Regions from separate parts of the Acaryochloris thomasi RCC1774 genome, predicted to be linked through region 1. Evidence: riboswitches for the same ligand, from Rfam matches in the RefSeq annotation. Region 1 holds a riboswitch; each other region holds the start of a gene.

Region 1 (5,780 bases):
CGTCTTGACTTGCTGAGTTTAAGGGGGGATTAAGTTCATCGGCCACACCACCGTGGCCATTCATCTTTACTCATCCCAACAGGGACCGTTATATCTTTCTGCTTTGCTGATAGCTCTACGCTGATTGTCAAAGCATTTTGGCTTGTCAACATTTTCGGCCTCAGGGACTCAATATTCACCCCACTGCTCATACCCACCTCACCCTCTCAAAAACTATGATGACCGAAAAAAGCATTAGAGATACCCGTGGCAACGGCCATGAAGCCTCAGCAGAAAGCAAACAGCTCGCCATCAGCTTGAAGTTTCACTATGCTGAAACGCTACGCAACATGACCCTACAAGAAACGCTTCAGACCATCGCCGAAGTGTGGGAAACCTGCAATCGTTAGCGATTTGCGGTGGCCTATTTCAGGAATTGGACAACTCGTTGCTAATGGGCCACCGCAACACAGTCAATTTCCACCAACACATCCTTCGGGAGCCGAGCCACCTCAACACAGGCTCGGGCAGGGGCAGTTGCCTCATCAAAGTACTGTGCATAAATCTGATTGACCGTCGAGAAATCATTCATATCGGCCAGAAAAACCGTTGTCTTCACCACCTGCGGCCAACCCACACCTGCTGCTGCTAGCACTGCCGCCAGGTTCTTCATCACTTGCTCAGTTTGTTGGCTCACGCCTGTCCCCACGATCGTCCCATTGACGGGATCAAGCGCAATTTGCCCAGAGACAAAGATCATCCCAGCAGCTTGAACAGCCTGATTGTAAGGCCCCACGGGAGCCGGAGCATGATCGGTATGGATAATAGAGTGAGACATAGTGCTTCGATAGTCAGAGCACTACTCACAATAGCATTCGCTTCCTCTGCGATAATAAGCAACAGAGGCAGGCTAAAAGTATCTGCTGAGGACAGTTCTCCTTGCGCAATCGCTACTCGCTATGGGAGCATCCTACTTTCGCTCAAGTATTGCACGGCCCTCACCTTAAGTCCCTCTCCCAATTTTGGGCGAGGGACTTTGAGTACTTTTATCTTGTTCCCCTCTTCTTCCAAGGTTGGAAGAAGGGGCTGGGGAATGAGGGCCAAGTGCAACTGGGATACTTCCATCGCTGCTAGCAAAGGCATGATTCAGCCCACTCAATGAGCACAAAACCTATTGCGACTCTAGCCAGCGAGCCGCATCTTTAGCGTGGTAGGTCAAGATTAGGTCTGCGCCCGCTCGCTTAAAGCTGGTCAGCGTTTCCATGACCACTCGTTCTTCGTCAACCCAGCCGTTGAGGGCTGCAGCCTTCACCATCGAATACTCACCCGACACGTTATAGGCCGCCACCGGCACATTGCAGGCCTGCTTTACCTGCCAAATGATATCCATATAGGCCAAGGCAGGTTTCACCATCAGCATGTCGGCTCCTTCGTGGAGGTCTAGCTCGATCTCTTTGATCGCTTCTCTAGAATTAGCCGGATCCATCTGATAGGTGCGGCGGTCGCCAAACTGAGGCGCTGAATCCGCCGCATCTCGGAAAGGTCCGTAGTAGGCAGAAGAGTACTTAGCGGCATAGGAAAGAATCGGCAAATCCTCAAATCCAGAGGTATCTAGCCCCTCTCGAATCGCTTGCACAAACCCGTCCATCATGCCCGAAGGAGCGATGATATCGGCCCCAGCCTTAGCTTGAGACACTGCCGTTTTCTTCAGCAGCTCCAGCGTCGGGTCGTTGAGAACTCGCCCCGTCAAGTCGCCTGTTTCTAAATAGCCGCAGTGACCGTGCTGGGTATACTCGCACAGACAGGTATCGACAATCACCACCAGATCCGGCACCGCCTCTTTGACGGCTGCCGATGCCTTTTGCACAATGCCGTGATCATGCCACGCCCCTGTCGCTTCAGAGTCCTTATCATCTGGAATCCCAAACAGAATTATAGATGGGATGCCAAGGTCGTAGACTTCTTTAGCTTCTTCTACAATCTTGTCCACCGATAGCTGATAGACTCCCGGCATCGATGTCACTTCTTGGGAAACGCTTTCCCCTGGTACCGCAAAGAGAGGATAGATCAGGTCACTAGTGGTGACGACGGTTTCTTGAACCATGCGACGCAGCTGCGGATGACTGCGGAGCCTGCGGGGACGATGTTTGGGGAACATGATTTTTAGCAACAATACGGTAGATAGGTTGAGCTTTGCTGAAGAAATGCAGAGTAGATGCGACAGCAAAAAGACAACACCCTATACTCTACTGTTGCACTCGACCCCTTTCAATTCCGCGATTGTTTCTATATATTCACAGATCGATTTCAGAGTCCCTTGACGATCCATTTCTCCGAGGCTAGGATGGACGCCTACTCGGCACTGATCCCCCCTAAGTCGCCCTGTAGCTGGCTCTCGAAAGGGTACCTTGCATCGAAAGGGCAAGACACAAATTAGCAGGCCTAAGCTTTACAGTATGGTGGCTGCTAGTGCCGAAGGGCCTTTACAAAATTTTTCTCAGACGAAGAGTGGTTACCCTTAACTCTCAAGTGGGTCATCATTCAGCATTTAATCCAAAAGCCTTTTCGTTGGGAGCTTCCGATGCTATCCTGACCCCGAGTTGAGTGCTGTAGCGTAGCTGTCTGGATTGAAAGCCTACTTCTTGTGAACAGGTCAGTTGAGTCTTCTATATAGTTTAGAGCAGCAGAAAAGACAGAAACATCTCGAAGTTTTTCTTCTCTTGGGGGCACTCTAAAAGCACCCCCAAGAGAAGAAAATCCCTATGCACGTTAGCCAGGAGTGTCTCGTGAGCATCGGTCGGCAATCGGGTCGATTACTGCTGTCGGTTATTCTTACTTTTTCCACTAGCGGAGAAACCTACGGTGACACAACTTCTCACAATCACAAGTATTCAACGCAAAAACTGAGTCAGGCTTCTGTCAATACGAATCAGGTCAGAATCCAACTGGAAGGGGACAGCCGCTACATATACGCTAACGGCATTCCAGATCATACCCATGGTTCATTTCCCAATCCTGGCAATCCCAATAGCATCTCGCCGCAAACCTATCGATTTCGAGTACCGACAACCCCCAAATTAGCAACCCAAATAACGGCACTGCGTGGGAGCCTGTTTGGTGTCGCACTCAATGGTATTCCTTTGGATCCAGGAACAGCAGAGGTTTGGACATCTCAGGGACCCAGCCATGCTTTTAGTGCACAGAATAAAGCAGAATGGCGCTATGAAGCCCTATCAGGCCGCATTAATCTTGGGATTGATCAAAGCCATGCTCACGTTCAGCCAACGGGTGCTTATCATTACCACGGCTTGCCGCTAGGTCTTATCCAGCAGCAAGGTCGCGATCAGCCCATCATCTTCATCGGGTATGCTGCAGATGGCTTTCCTATCTACGCTTCATCTGGAAACACTGCAGCAGTCTCAAGCTACCGAGTTAAGCAAGGACAACGCCCCAGTGGCCCAGGAGGACGCTATGATGGCACCTTTGTTCAGGACCACGAATTTATAGCTGGGCTAGGCAATCTCGATCAGTGTAATGGACGTCAGGGAAAAACCCCTGAGTATCCACAGGGGATCTATCACTACTTCATCACGACGACGTTTCCTTTCATTCCCCGTTGTTTTCGCGGCACTCCTGATATCAGCTTTAGACATCAAAAATCTGCTGGACTGAGACAGTTTCCATCCCGTCCAAAGTCACGTCCTGCGGCCCACATAAAGCAACAGCCCCAACAACGCTTAGATCAGAATCATCGGCCATCAGCAGGCGGGCGGCGACCGCCCTTTCCGCCTTCTGGGCATCATCATCCGTTTTCGCCACCTCACGGTTCCCCGCATCGGCATCATCCCCCTCACTAGCCAATGACGTGGAGATAAATTGAGTTCCTTAGCGAAGTTGGGAATACTAGGGGCAACTGTCAACCGTACTCACCCTGAACGTTTCCTCTAGTTGTCTAGCTATCAGAGAGCCATCACAGACGTAATGGAACAGGCGATTACTAAAGCTTATTCAAGATGTCAGCCGCCCGAGCAATTTAAGAACTTAGGTATGGACCTTTCTGCGATGGATAGGGCGAGACAATCTTTCTCTGGAGGGCGGTTACCAAAGATTGAGTTCCCCGGAGGGGCCGTTCCACTCAGTTCATCGCTTTATATCAAGCGTTCTAATATTGAGCAGCTAGCCTATCAAGAGCTTGACCAACCCGGTAGTTTGATCCGCATCCAGGCTCCTCAAGGAATGGGGAAACGCTCGCTTCTATTGCGATTAATGGCCTATGCCAAGGTTCAGGATTACCAGACGGTCAGGGTCAACTTTCAGACGGCAGAGCAATCCGTTTACACAAGCTTAGATAAATTTCTCCGCTGGTTTTGTGCGAATGTAGCACGGCAGTTGAAGCAAGCAGCCTGTCTCGATCAGTACTGGGATCCAGAGATTGGGGCTAAGCTAAGCTGCACGCTCTATTTTGAAGAGTATTTACTGGAAGCCATTGAGAGTGAGATCGTTTTGGCTCTCAGTCATGTCGAGCAGATCTTCGAGCACCCTAAAATTGCGCAAGAATTTTTGCCCATGCTGCGGTTCTGGCATGAACAGGGTAAACAGGCTGAAGCATTTCAGAAATTACGGCTGATTGTCCTCCATGCCACAGATGTCTATGTGCCTCTGCAGGTGCATCAGTCTCCGTTTAACGTTGGGCTACCGCTGCAGCTATCGCCGTTCTCCTTAAAAGATATTCAGACTTTGGCGCATCGCCACGGACTCGATTGGGACCAAAATCTGGCTCGACCGCTCATGGAGATGGTTAGCGGCCATCCGTATCTGGTGAGGCTAGCAATGTACCACATCAGCCAACAAAATATGACCTTAGCAAAGGTGTTGGAAGAGGCTCCTACTCAGGGGGGGATTTATAATCAGCATCTGAGAGGGCTGCTAAAAACGCTGCAGCAACAGCCGGCTCTAGCGCAAGCTTTCAAAAAAGTCGTCACTTCTATCGATAGCGTGGAGCTTGAGACAATCTTGGCCCACAAGCTTAATCGTCTAGGGCTTGTACTTCTGAGAGGGAACCGATGCATCATTTCATGTGAGCTTTACCGCCTGTACTTTGCACAGCAAAAGTTAGGTCCAGTCGATGAGTGGCGGATTCGGCTTGAGCAGCTTGAGCAAGAGAATATTCATCTCAGAGCATTAGTGAACCTAGACGGTCTCACACAGATTGCAAATCGTCGTTCTTTTGATGATTATCTTGATTCTCAGTGGAAGAATCTGACGGAGATCAAGGCTCCACTGGGTCTACTTTTACTAGATGTTGATCACTTCAAGCAATACAACGATACCTACGGCCATCCAGCAGGGGATCAGTGCCTGCAGCAGGTAGCTCAAGTTCTCCAGCGCTGTGCCAAACGCTCTTCTGATTTGGTCGCTCGCTACGGTGGTGAAGAGTTCGCCGTGGTTCTACCCCTCACAAATGCTCAAACCTCAGCCAGACTCGCCGAGGAAATTCGGATTCAGCTAGGATTGCTTGAGATTGCCCACGAAACCTCTAGCCTTGAGGCGGGCATTGTGACGGTCAGTATTGGCGTTATCAGCGTTGTTCCTGGATCGGAGGGTAGCCCTGAAAAGCTGATTCAGGCTGCAGATAAGGCACTCTATCGAGCTAAAAAGGAAGGGCGAGACCGCATCTACACTCACTCCTCCTCAGGATAGGCCATGCGCTATCAAATTGGCGGTAGCCTGACGGCCAACGCACCCAGCTATATCGCACGACAGGCGGATGAAGATTTATACGAAGCGCTACGGCAGAATTC
Region 2 (5,780 bases), on a different contig from region 1:
AGAAAATCGACCACGCAGGCGAGGGTGTTGCGATCGAAAATCTCTCGCCTCGTCTCTGAAGAACGCCAGATTCAGGCTGAACGGCAGCGCCTTCTTCAGCAGCGTAATCAAACTCAGAAACGACTGCAGGGAGTAGAAGCACAGCGCCGTCGATTGGCAGATGCTATTGCCACAGCTCGAACGCAGCTTCAGCAGGCGGAAGTACAGCAACAGCAGTTTGAAGCCGCCGTCGTAGAGGCTCAAGCTCAGCTTCAGCAGGCCAATGCCCAGCGAGGCGATCTTCTGCAGCAGCGATCGCAGCTGCAGAAAGACGTGGCGACTTTAGAGCGCAACCGCCAGCGCCTTGAAAGAAATGTAGAAGCGCTTTTGATTGGGTTGCGGCGCGGCAATATTACTATCCGTACCGGCCAAGTGCTGTCTTCTGGGGTGGTTGAGGACATCGATACCCGTGAGGAGGCTCTCGAAGTGCTTAACACTCTCCTCAGACAGGCTCGAACCGCCGCCATTGTGCTCATCAATCCCCCAGACCTAGCCCCAGATCAGCAGGTCGTGCAAATTACGAGTCAGTCCGTTGAGCGAGTCGTCAGCCAGGTTAGCGATGGCAAGCCCTACCTGATTCGGATTTTAGCAGCAGCCAACTATCTAGAAGGAGAGGAGACTGTCCTGGTGGCACCTCAATTGGCCGTGAATCGCTTGGTGCTTGAATCGGAAGAGACTCTGGCCGTGACGTCCTTGACCCCTGAAGCTTTATCTGATGAACAGATTCTTAACCGCCTCAATATTCTGTTCTCAGATGCTAATCAGCAGGCCATTCAGTCAGGGGTGCTGCCCGATCCCCTGACCGGGACCGTTGGCTCATTCCAGCAAATCGAGCTATTTAGATTTGTCTTGGCCCTCAAAGACCGTAATGATAACACCCCTGTTTCCATTCAGGCGATCGCACCTAACCCTGTTTTCACCGCCGGTCCATTGGTGCTGCAGCTCGTTGCTCTCAAAGGGCAAGAAGTGATTCTACGCAGTGGTGATCCCGCCACGCCCTAACGCTCTCTTCGCTAATTTGTTAGCTTATGTGTAGTCGTTACGAATACGTTTAATGATAAAACTGGTTGGGATGAGTGGAAGTTTGCGATCGCAATCTTACTCATTTGATGCTTTGAAGCTAGCGCTCAAGAGAGCAGAGGCCTTAGGGGCTGAAGTGGAGATACTAGACCTGCGAACGCTGAACCTCCCTTTCTGCAAAGGTGAAGATGACTACGCAGGCTATCCAGATGTTGTCAAGCTGAGGCAGGCCGTGCGCCAAGCTGATGGCTTGATTTTAGTGACGCCGGAATATCACGGCGGCGTCAGCGGCGTTTTGAAGAATGCCTTAGACCTACTGAGCTTTGAGCACTTGTCAGGCAAAGTTACCGGAGCCATCAGCGTTCTGGGCGGGCAGGCCAACAGCAATGCGCTCAATCAACTGCGACTGATCACGCGTTGGGTTCATGCCATGATGATTCCAGAGCAGGTCGCCATCGGCCAAGCTTGGCAAGCCTTCGATGCCAGCGGCAATCTCCAGGACCCCAAATTAGCGGAGCGGCTTGATAAATTTGTGGATAGCCTTGTTATCACAACCCAAAAGCTTCGCCCCAGTCAAAATTAGAGTCAAAGCGCGCAGTACTTTTTCTGTGTAAAGAAAACATCCGTGTTTTTACGGTGTGTCTTTCGCCGATATTTAAGAGAATATCCGTATTTTCGCGGTTAATGTCTTTGAAACTAGGGTTTACTATAGATTCATTGGGCTGTCATACCCCCCGCATTAGCCCAGCCAAGTCTCCGAAATGGCAACTTGTTCCGAAAGGGCAAGGCGCAAACCAGCGGGCCTAAAAACCATCTTAGGGGTATGGATGCTGCTGGTTCCGAAGAGACTTTACTTCATTAAGCAAGGGCCTTTACCTTCTGGGTAGGGGCCTTTGTGTTTTAGAACAGAGGTGCCGCAGCGCACGACCGTATAATCCCGGAAGCCGAGAGTCTGGAAAATAGCTGAAAATCCGTATTTTCACGCTTAAAAGCTGAAAATAAAGATTCTAATATGGATTCATCGGGCTGTTATACCCCCCACATTAGCCCAGCCAAGTCTCCGAAATGGCAACTTGTTCCGAAAGGGCAAGGCGCAAACCAGCGGGCCTAAAAACCATCTTAGGGGTATGGATGCTGCTGGTTCCGAAGAGACTTTACTTCATTGAGCAAGGGCCTTTACCTTCTGGGTAGGGGCCTTGCTTGTTTTCGCGGTCGTCTTGATCACCAACCAGCGTTAGAGTTGTGAGGGATAAAAACAGCGATCGATAGGAGGCAGCGCAGGTTTGTGACACCCGCAGAATTTTTGCTGCTACTCATTTCAATTGCGTTCAGTGGCGCAGGGCAGTTTTTCCTAAAGTCAGGTGCCCTGCAGCTCGGCAAAGTCACAGGTACCAACCTGCTGAGTCACGTGCTCAGCATTGCGACGACGCCCGCTTTGTTGGTGGGACTGGCCTGCTATGCGTTCGGTGCCATTAGCTATATCATGCTCTTGACCCGCGTCAGTCTTAGCGTTGCTGGTCCTGCTGCCTCGCTGATTTATCTCGTCTCAGTTTTGTTGGGCTACTTTGCTTTTCAAGAAGCCATTTCCCTGAGCCGCTTAGTAGGGCTAGGCTGCATCGTTTGTGGCGTCATTCTGATTGCGTGGCAGCGGTAGTCTCGTGTTGTAAATGTATGCAGTCTCAAAGTAGATATGTGATCATAGAATCAAATGTCTCGCGTCAATGTCCACGTATTGCAACGAAAGCCTGTATTCACAGTTGTTGTCTTTATGGAGTGCCAGGTCAGTGATCACCTCTAAACTATTTCCCTTCGCTATTTTTTGTGTGTTTGCGGGTATTGCCTGTCCTACGCAAGCTCAGTCTTTGGACCCCGTTGAACAAACTTTAGTTGAGCAGGGTATTAGAGACGTCCTGTCTTCTCCTGGCGGCCTCTTGACGGTCCCTAATTCTGCAGGCGCAAATAGGCCGCAAAGTGCGCCTCCTACAAAAGCCGCTGAGTACGAATATGACGCAGAAAAAACAGCCAAGGGTTGTGGTGAGCAGCAGAACGACGAACTCACCTTTTCCAGTCAGGGAGAATATGGGCCTGAAGATATCGGTAGTACCGCTAGCCAGTCCTTTGAATCCTCTGATTGTTGAGTCTGAATGAGCACTCCACCGATTCAATGGTATCCCGGCCACATTGCTAAAGCTGAAAAGGCACTCGTGGAGCAGCTCAAGCGGGTTGATGTTGTCTTAGAAGTGCGAGACTGTCGCATTCCCCTCGCCAGCCGTCATCCCCAAATTGCCCAGTGGATTGGCGAGAAAGCCCATATTCTCGTGATGAATCGCGTTGATCTGATTCCTGTGAGTGCGGTGGATCGATGGCGAGAGTATCTCAAAGCCCAGGAGCTGACGCCTTATTTTACCGATGCGCAACATGGTAAAGGCATCGCGGCGGTTGCCAAAGTCGCTCAAGCTTCAGGGACTCAGGTCAATCAGCGCCGCCAAAAGCGAGGAATGCGCCCTCGAGCCGTGAGAGCGGTTGTTGTGGGATTCCCTAACGTGGGCAAATCTGCCCTGATCAATCGTTTGCTGAAGCGGCGCGTGGTTCCCAGTGCGCCTCGCCCCGGCGTCACGCGGCAGCTACGGTGGATTCGCCTGTCTGACCAGCTAGAAATCTTAGATACACCCGGCGTTCTGCCGCCGCTCTTAGAAGATCAAGATGCGGCCTATAAGCTGGCGATCTGCGACGATATCGGCACTGCTGCCTACGATAATCAATTGGTTGCCGCCACGTTCATTGAACACCTCCAGCGGCTTCAACTGCAGAGTATCCCAGGATTTTGTTTGCAAAACCCGCTCCAGTCCCGCTATCAGCTAGAGCCTCAAGCGACCGGTGAAGAATATTTAGAAGCTCTAGCGAACAAACAGCATCAAGGCGATATTGAACGAACCGCGCATCAGATTCTGACAGACTTTCGTAAAGGAAGGCTAGGCACGCTGCCCTTAGAAGCACCACCATAGCCCTGTCTTTTTACTAAGAATCATCGCCAAGCGTCACCTGACCCCTTAAACTGAAAAACTGTTGACCTTTAGTCGAGCTGACTTAAATTCACTGTGCGAAAAATTGCGATCGCTGGCAACTGGAAAATGCATAAAACCCAGGCCGATACCCTGGAGTTTTTGCAGACCTTTCTACCTCTGCTTGAGGCCACCCCTGAGGATCGAAGCGTCATTCTCTGTGTGCCCTTTACTGACCTAGGAACGCTTTCTCAGAACCTGCACGGTAGCCGAGTACAGGTAGGTGCCCAGAATATGCATTGGGAATCTGAAGGGGCCTATACCGGTGAAATTTCTGGCTCAATGCTGACTGAACTGAGCGTCCGTTACGTCATTATTGGTCATAGCGAACGTCGGCAGTACTTTGGTGAAACGGATGAGACGGTCAACCTACGCCTTAAAGCTGCTCAGAAGCATAAGCTCACGCCCATTCTCTGTGTCGGTGAGTCCAAGCAACAGCGAGATCAGGGTGAAACAGAAGCACATATTCTCAGTCAGCTCAAGCATGGGTTGGATGGCGTTGATCAAAACAACCTAATCATTGCCTATGAGCCGATCTGGTCCATCGGTACTGGGGACGTTTGTGCATCAGACGAAGCAAACCGAGTCATTGGTCTGATTCGCTCTCAATTGACGAATAAAGATGTCACCATTCAGTATGGTGGCTCCGTTAAACCGGGCAATGTGGACGAAATAATGGCCCAGCCCGAGATTGACGGAGCGTTAGTCGGCGGTGGTAGCTTGACCGGCGATAGTTTCGCCAGAATTGTTAATCACCAGTAGTCTGCTGATCGATCCTGGTTAAGAAGGCTGGTTAAGAAGGATCCATCTGTAGTCCCTGCAGAACGGCAGGTAACTGCTTATTATTCTGCTGCCAAAGCGCTTCCTTAAGCAAAATTCGATGCTTTTTGAGGCGGGTCAAACGGCCTTCTTGCTCAAATTGCTTCAGTAGACGGGTGGCCGTTACGCGTGTGATGCCTGTGATGTCAGCGAGAAGCTGGTGAGTGAGCCGTAAATCTAGCATTTTTCCCTGTTCGACATCGCGGCCGAAGCGGGCAGCTAGCCACTGCAAAAATTTCAAAAGCCTTAAGGGCGCGCGCTTATAGCCAATAATACTGAGGAATTCTTCCATGCAGCGAATCTGGAAGTACATGGCGTCTTGAACATTGTTTTGGGTTGGCGATACTGCCTGAACTTCTACTGCCGTTAAGCATTCCATCTGGAAGGGCTTAATTTGAGAGAGGGGGCGTCCGACGATATCGCCGTCACCCCACACGCCTAGCGTGATTAGGTCACCTTCATCATTCCAGGTGAGTGTGCGGACAAAGCCCTCGTCAATGCGCCATAGATTTTCAGCAGATGGCGGCAAAATGTCTCCTTGCTTGAAGGCAAGATCATGATTGAGGCTGGAAGATACTGGCATAAGGCAAAACCCTTCTTGAGAGTGATGCTGAGGTGTGCATTGTTTCACAACTGAGCGTCACATGTTCCTAACTAGCTTTGTGCACGTTTTCCTCAATGAGATCGGTACAGATTCGAGAAGGTCCTTGTAGAATCAACCTCGAGAGAGAATAACTGCTCAATATCTCAAGAGACTACTCCGCATAGATGAAGATGTAGTGAAAGTGGTTGACAATGTGCCGTAAGCTCTTGGTGAAAAAGATTTATGGTGGGACGGGC
Region 3 (5,780 bases), on a different contig from region 1:
AGAGGTGTGTCAGATATGACTGTGCTCGCTACAAGGTTAGGACCAAGATTTAAAGAGTTTAGCTCTGACTCTGCAGGGGAAGAACCTTCCTCGCAGAGATCGGTGTCTATGTCAGCCTGACTGGGCTGGTCTGAAGCATCACCTTGAAAAGGATCTTGGAAGTCGAGCTGGGCTGCGTAAACTGAATTCACGCTTCCATATGATAGGCAGGCAAGCAATGCCGTAATAGAACCAGTTTTTTTAATTATGCTCATGAACCCATCAATCTCCAGGGACTTTTTCCACAACAACACTGCGATATTCTAGCATTTTAGCCGATTTTACGAACTTAGCATCTGCTCATCGTAGACTGACTTGATCCAGAGTCGTCAGTTCTTCTCCTGGCAGCTTTTCAAGGATTCGAGCTACTACAGATATCCAAATGACCTGCATAAACGCAATATTCTGACTTACGGAACGGCGACATAATATTTTCTAAGCAAATATGCCGGCCCCGCGTGAACGGAACCGGCATACTATCGAACCTTGAAGAATCTCTAGAACTACATACTTAGAGCAGCTCTATACATCTTCAGACTTTTTCTTGCGGCGTAGAAGAACGCCAGCAACACCCAATGTTGCAAATAGGCTAGCCGTTGCTAGCTCTGCAGGCTCAGGCACGGCAGGAGTAGGAGGAGCCGGAGCGTCACCGTCACCGTCACCGCCACCCGTCGCCGCCACCGCTGCGATACCACCGGCACCAGCTAGTCCACCTAAGACGGGAAGCAATGGAATTCCGGCACCGAGTGCACCACCACCCTCAGGGGCTACTCCGCCTAGGTCGCAAATTGGACCCTGAGCAATGAGGAGGGGGGTGTCAGATACGACTGCGCTCGCTACAAGGTTAGGACCAAGATTTAACGAATTTAGCTCTGACTCCACAGGCGAAAAATCTTCTTCGCAAAGGTCAGCATCTATGTCAGCCTGGCTGGGCTGGGCAGAAGCGTCACCTTGAAAAGGATCTTGGAAGTCTAGCTGGGCTGCGTAAACTGAGTTCACGCTCCCGTATGAAAGGCAGGCAAGCAATGCCGCAACAGAACCAGTTTTTTTAATTATGCTCATGAACCCATCAATCTCCAGAGACTCCCCCCACAACAATACTTAAATATCACAACATCTTAAGCGATCTATCGAGAATTGTGAAATATTCGATAAATTAAGACACCGCTAGCCGACAACGTAACATACTCTTCCCTCAAAGGTCAGTAGTTTTGGGGTGGTAATTAATAATTTTTTTACAAAAGCTGTCCCAGGCCTGAAGAGACTTATAAAAGTTCCCACAAAGCAAAATGACCCCTGCTCGTAGAACAGAGGTCACTGCTGTAGTAAGTAAAGTCCCTTCGGAACTAGCAGCATCCATACCCCTAGATGGTTTTTAGGTCTGCTAGTTTGCGCCTTGCCCTTTCGGAACGAGTTGCCCTTTCGGGGACTTAGTATGGGCTATATGCGGGGGGTATGACAGCCCAATAACCCAACAATAACGGCCAAAATAGCAAGATTTAACCGAGGATATGCTGAAGTTCGCTGTAGACATAGAGGATTATTTAGGTGTAAATGCGGAGCGTTGCAGCCATTGCAAATATCTGGCTCACTTCAAAAGGCTTGTCCGTGCTGGCTTACACTAGATAGCCTGTGTGTTTAATCACTCAAAATTGACGTAGCAACTTAGGGATGGCATGAGTAAGCAACGGGTTCTTTCTGGGGTGCAGCCCACCGGTACGCCACATTTAGGCAATTATTTAGGTGCGATCGCAAACTGGGTCGACCAACAGCAGCAGTATGAAAACTTCTTTTTTATTGCTGATCTACACGCCATTACCGTTCCTCATGATCCAAAGGTATTGGCTGCTAATACAGAATCTCTGGCTGCGCTTTATTTGTCGTGTGGTTTGGACTCAAAACACACCCATATTTTTGTTCAGTCCCACGTTAAAGCCCATGCCGAATTAGCTTGGCTCCTGAACTGCCTTACGCCTCTCAACTGGCTAGAGCGCATGATTCAGTTCAAAGAAAAAGCGATCAAGCAAGGCGATAACGTCAGCATTGGACTTTTAGACTACCCGGTGCTGCAGGCTGCCGATATTCTGCTCTACCAGGCTGATTTAGTGCCGGTGGGAGAAGATCAAAAGCAGCATTTAGAGCTGACGCGAGATATTGCCGCTCGGGTCAATTTTCAGTACGGCAGCGAAGATCATCCCATTCTTAAGGTGCCAGAGCCCTTGATTCAAACCTCTGGGGCACGAGTGATGAGTCTAACTGATGGCACCCGTAAAATGTCCAAATCAGATCCGTCAGAACTGAGCCGCATCAACCTGCTCGATTCCCCCGACGAGATTAAGAAGAAGATCAAAAAATGTAAAACCGATCCGGTTCGAGGGTTGACCTTTGATGACCCGGAACGTCCAGAATGTCACAACTTGCTGACCCTCTATCAGCTTCTTTCTGGGCAAACGAAGGAGACCGTTGCCACCGAATGCGCTGAAATGGGCTGGGGACAATTCAAGCCGCTTTTGACTGAGACGACGATTGAGGCTCTCCGTCCGATTCAAGAGCGATATGCAGACCTAACCCAAGATAAATCCCATCTCAAGACTGTCTTAAAGCAGGGGCAAGAACAGGCTGAATCGGTTGCTGATGAAACGCTCCGGCAGGTGAAAGACGCCTTGGGATACCTACCGGCTTAGGGGGCTGTCATTGCTGCTATCCCGCTGCGCTTGACGCAGGTCTATGCGGTCGCGTTTAGAAGCCCAGAAGACTGGGCTTGGAACCCGGCCTGGGACAGAGCATGGACGGCAGCTCGCTCATCTTGGACGCGAAACTGGGGGCCGAGGCGCACTAACTGACTTTGGTGCTGTCCTTGAATTTTGGCAACCACAGAGACCTTGGCGCCGCCGAAACCTTCGCCGGACTGCTGGCGCAGGAGGTCGCGTAGTTGCTGCTGCCGCTGGATATTACCTGCATCTTGGGCGGGGATCTCAACCATCACAAACCGAACTTCTTCAATGGGTTCTGCATCTTCGATAATCAACTGGATGCGGTCATCCCGGCGGTCTACTTTACCCCAAATCATTAGACGTAGGTCGGTTTCAATATGCTCTCCAATACGCTCAAAGCTCTTGGGGAAAACGACTCCCTCAGCTTTGCCGGTCAGGTCTTCGGCCTGAACAATGGCCATCCGATCGCCTTTCTTCGTGATAATGGGCTTCACTTCAGTGAGCAGGACAATGGCGCTGACGGTGGTGTTTTCGGGTTGCTCTTCTAGGTTCGCCAGACTAATGGGGGCCATTAGGCGAGCGGGACGCTCCACTTCGCGCAGCGGATGGTTTGAGATATAGAAGCCAAGGATTTCTTTCTCTAGGCGCAACTTGTCCGATTCTGGGTAGTCTTCGATGGGGGGCGCTTTGGGGGCAGATTCGTAGGCTGCAGGGGCTTCCGCAACGCTGCTCATGACGTCAAACAGATTGCCTTGGCCAATGGCGCGATCCTTGGCGCGGGACTGGGCCCATTCCAGAATTAGCTCTAAATCTTTGACGAGCTGATGGCGATTTGGCTCTAGTTCATCAAAGCCGCCGCTGTGGATTAATGCTTCTAGGGCGCGGCGGTTGACGACGCGGGAGTCGATGCGATCGCAAATATCGGCTAAAGATACAAACGGGCCACCCTCTTCCCGAGATTCAATAAGCGCCTCAATGGCCCCCTGGCCAACATTGCGAACGGCAGAAAGACCGAACAAGATATTTTTTTCTAGAGGGGTGAAGTCAACACCGGAGCGATTGATATCGGGAGGCTCCACTTCAATCCCCATATTGATGCAGGTGGCAATATAGCGCTGCACCTTGTCCTGATCGCCACTGTTGGCCGTGAGCAGCGCTGCCATGTACTCAACGGGATAATTAGCTTTTAGGTAGGCGGTCTGATAGGTAACGTAGCCGTAAGCGGTGGAGTGAGATTTGTTAAAGCAGTTAGAGGCTAGCCATCCATCTGCAATTAAAAAATTATGATCTTGTGCCAGTCCGAGGTCGTAGACGGGCTGTATCCCTAGTGATTTGCGACTGACAATTTTGACCACCGCTCAGCTCCTAAAATCCAATCTCTAGCGATTTTAGCTGCATCATAGCGCGTTCCAACAGACCGTTAGCGAATGGGCAGTATCCCTACTAGAAGACCGAGAGCTGCTCCTGCAAAAATGAGCTGCCAAGTGGGTGTTTAATTCGTCAATGCGCTCCAGTCCCCAAAAGCTTGAGAGCGCAAGGGGTGTGGTGGGCGAGGTTTCCAGGCAGATGGGTGGCAAGATTAGGCTCAGTCGAGAGCGTGCAGGAGGGTGAAATATCCACAGGCCCAATAACCCTGCACCGATGAACTGTAGCAGGACGTTGATGGAGGTGAAGGTGGTGATCAGGAAAGTTGCGATCGCAACTCCCATCCGCCAACCATCCTCAATCGTCTTTTTACCCAGCTTCCAGCAAAAAGCCAGAATAATCGCCGTCACCACTGGGGAGATCCCCAGAAATAAATCATCTAGCTGCAGTACCCCCTGAAAGCGAAAATAGCCCCAGGAAAGCATCACCACAATCAGAAAAGCAGGGGCAATGAAGCAAAGACCGGCCACAAAAGCTCCTATCTGTCCGGCTCGTACGTAGCCAATATAGATACCCATCTGCGTCGAAGCCGGACCCGGCAAAATCTCGCAGACCGCCAATCCCTCCGTGAACTGCTCCGCTGTCAGCCACTGCCGCCGCACCACCGCTTCATCATTAGCCATGGCACTATGGGCCTGCGGACCGCCAAAACCCAGGGTTCCCAGCTTCAGAAAAACCTGGGCAAGTTCCCGTAACCGCAGCGACAGGGAGATCGGCTTTGAGGTCATGGCTGCTGCTTGATCCCTACAGAGGCGAGAGCTTGTCACTCTCCAGCGTTTCGAGCCTCCTCGCTGCCGTCAAGATCGTAGGGATACAGTCATTCGCCTACTGCCTACTTTGCAGGAATAATGCCGTGGGACTGATGGAAGTCGTCTTGAACCTTGGCTGTCAAGGACGTTGAAATCTTCTTGACGACCTGGTTGAGCAGCCGATCACCCGTGCGCTGAATCAGCTGTGCAGGGAGTCGATGGATAAAGCGCGGGAAAAACAGCGTTACCCCTAGATCTAGTACCCACTCCACCTTTGTCAAAATCCCCTGCTGAGGGCTAGCGACCTCAGGCGTATCGACGAGCTGCAGTGCTGCCTGGAAATCTACAAGATAGGTTTGCTCTGCCTCATCCGGTAGCGTGATGGTCTCAATCCGGTAAATGCCCTCATCCTGAGGCAGTAGGTTAAGGCCAATCTTGGGTTCAACTTCAAACCCAAAAGAACCATAGCGCCCTAACGAAAGAATATAACCGCTATCACCTTCAGGAATCGCCTGAATTGGAGCTGCACAGCGCACAAACCACTCAGGATGCTGATCTAGATACTCAGCTACTGTTTGTGGATTGGCATGTAGGTCCATACAGCCGACAAAGTCACTCCGAAAGTGTGTCGGCTGCCGGGATGTAAGTTCTAACTGAGTTGAAGAAGACAAACGGCGAACAAATCCAGGGAGAAAACGTCGTGGACCTTGATGAGGCACATCTGCCACAGGCGGGTCCTGAATGAAAGGTTGTTGTGACTGCATTAATGATAGTGTCCCCCAGGGATAATTGTCCGTATTCTTAGGACTCCCCATCTGAGGGGCAACTCTGCCATTTTGTCGAGCAGATTAGA

The links. Region 1 has a riboswitch for cyclic di-GMP ahead of C1752_RS21935 (YHYH protein). Riboswitches for the same ligand answer to the same signal wherever they lie in the genome.
Region 2: linked by a shared signal. The riboswitch ahead of C1752_RS10620 (DMT family transporter) and the one ahead of C1752_RS21935 (YHYH protein) in region 1 are both predicted to bind cyclic di-GMP.
Region 3: linked by a shared signal. The riboswitch ahead of C1752_RS14305 (hypothetical protein) and the one ahead of C1752_RS21935 (YHYH protein) in region 1 are both predicted to bind cyclic di-GMP.

The regions. Positions count from the first base shown of each region.
Region 1 is NZ_PQWO01000019.1:7,464-13,243, forward strand. It holds gene C1752_RS28110 (hypothetical protein) at 138-389, shown strand; gene C1752_RS21920 (Rid family detoxifying hydrolase) at 431-817, opposite strand; gene hemB (porphobilinogen synthase) at 1,151-2,137, opposite strand; cyclic di-GMP riboswitch class I at 2,372-2,456, shown strand; gene C1752_RS21935 (YHYH protein) at 2,742-3,836, shown strand; gene C1752_RS21940 (AAA-like domain-containing protein) at 4,027-5,679, shown strand; gene C1752_RS21945 (AAA-like domain-containing protein) at 5,683-5,780, shown strand, end outside.
Region 2 is NZ_PQWO01000005.1:235,300-241,079, forward strand. It holds gene C1752_RS10610 (DUF3084 family protein) at 1-1,041, shown strand, start outside; gene C1752_RS10615 (NADPH-dependent FMN reductase) at 1,094-1,642, shown strand; cyclic di-GMP riboswitch class I at 1,813-1,903, shown strand; cyclic di-GMP riboswitch class I at 2,117-2,207, shown strand; gene C1752_RS10620 (DMT family transporter) at 2,345-2,713, shown strand; gene C1752_RS10625 (hypothetical protein) at 2,844-3,197, shown strand; gene ylqF (ribosome biogenesis GTPase YlqF) at 3,204-4,064, shown strand; gene tpiA (triose-phosphate isomerase) at 4,158-4,883, shown strand; gene C1752_RS10640 (Crp/Fnr family transcriptional regulator) at 4,915-5,523, opposite strand.
Region 3 is NZ_PQWO01000008.1:154,444-160,223, reverse strand. It holds gene C1752_RS14310 (hypothetical protein) at 1-191, opposite strand, end outside; gene C1752_RS14305 (hypothetical protein) at 562-1,038, opposite strand; cyclic di-GMP riboswitch class I at 1,379-1,468, opposite strand; gene trpS (tryptophan--tRNA ligase) at 1,716-2,723, shown strand; gene C1752_RS14295 (helix-hairpin-helix domain-containing protein) at 2,765-4,108, opposite strand; gene C1752_RS14290 (chromate transporter) at 4,151-4,906, opposite strand; gene C1752_RS14285 (DUF1997 domain-containing protein) at 5,011-5,691, opposite strand.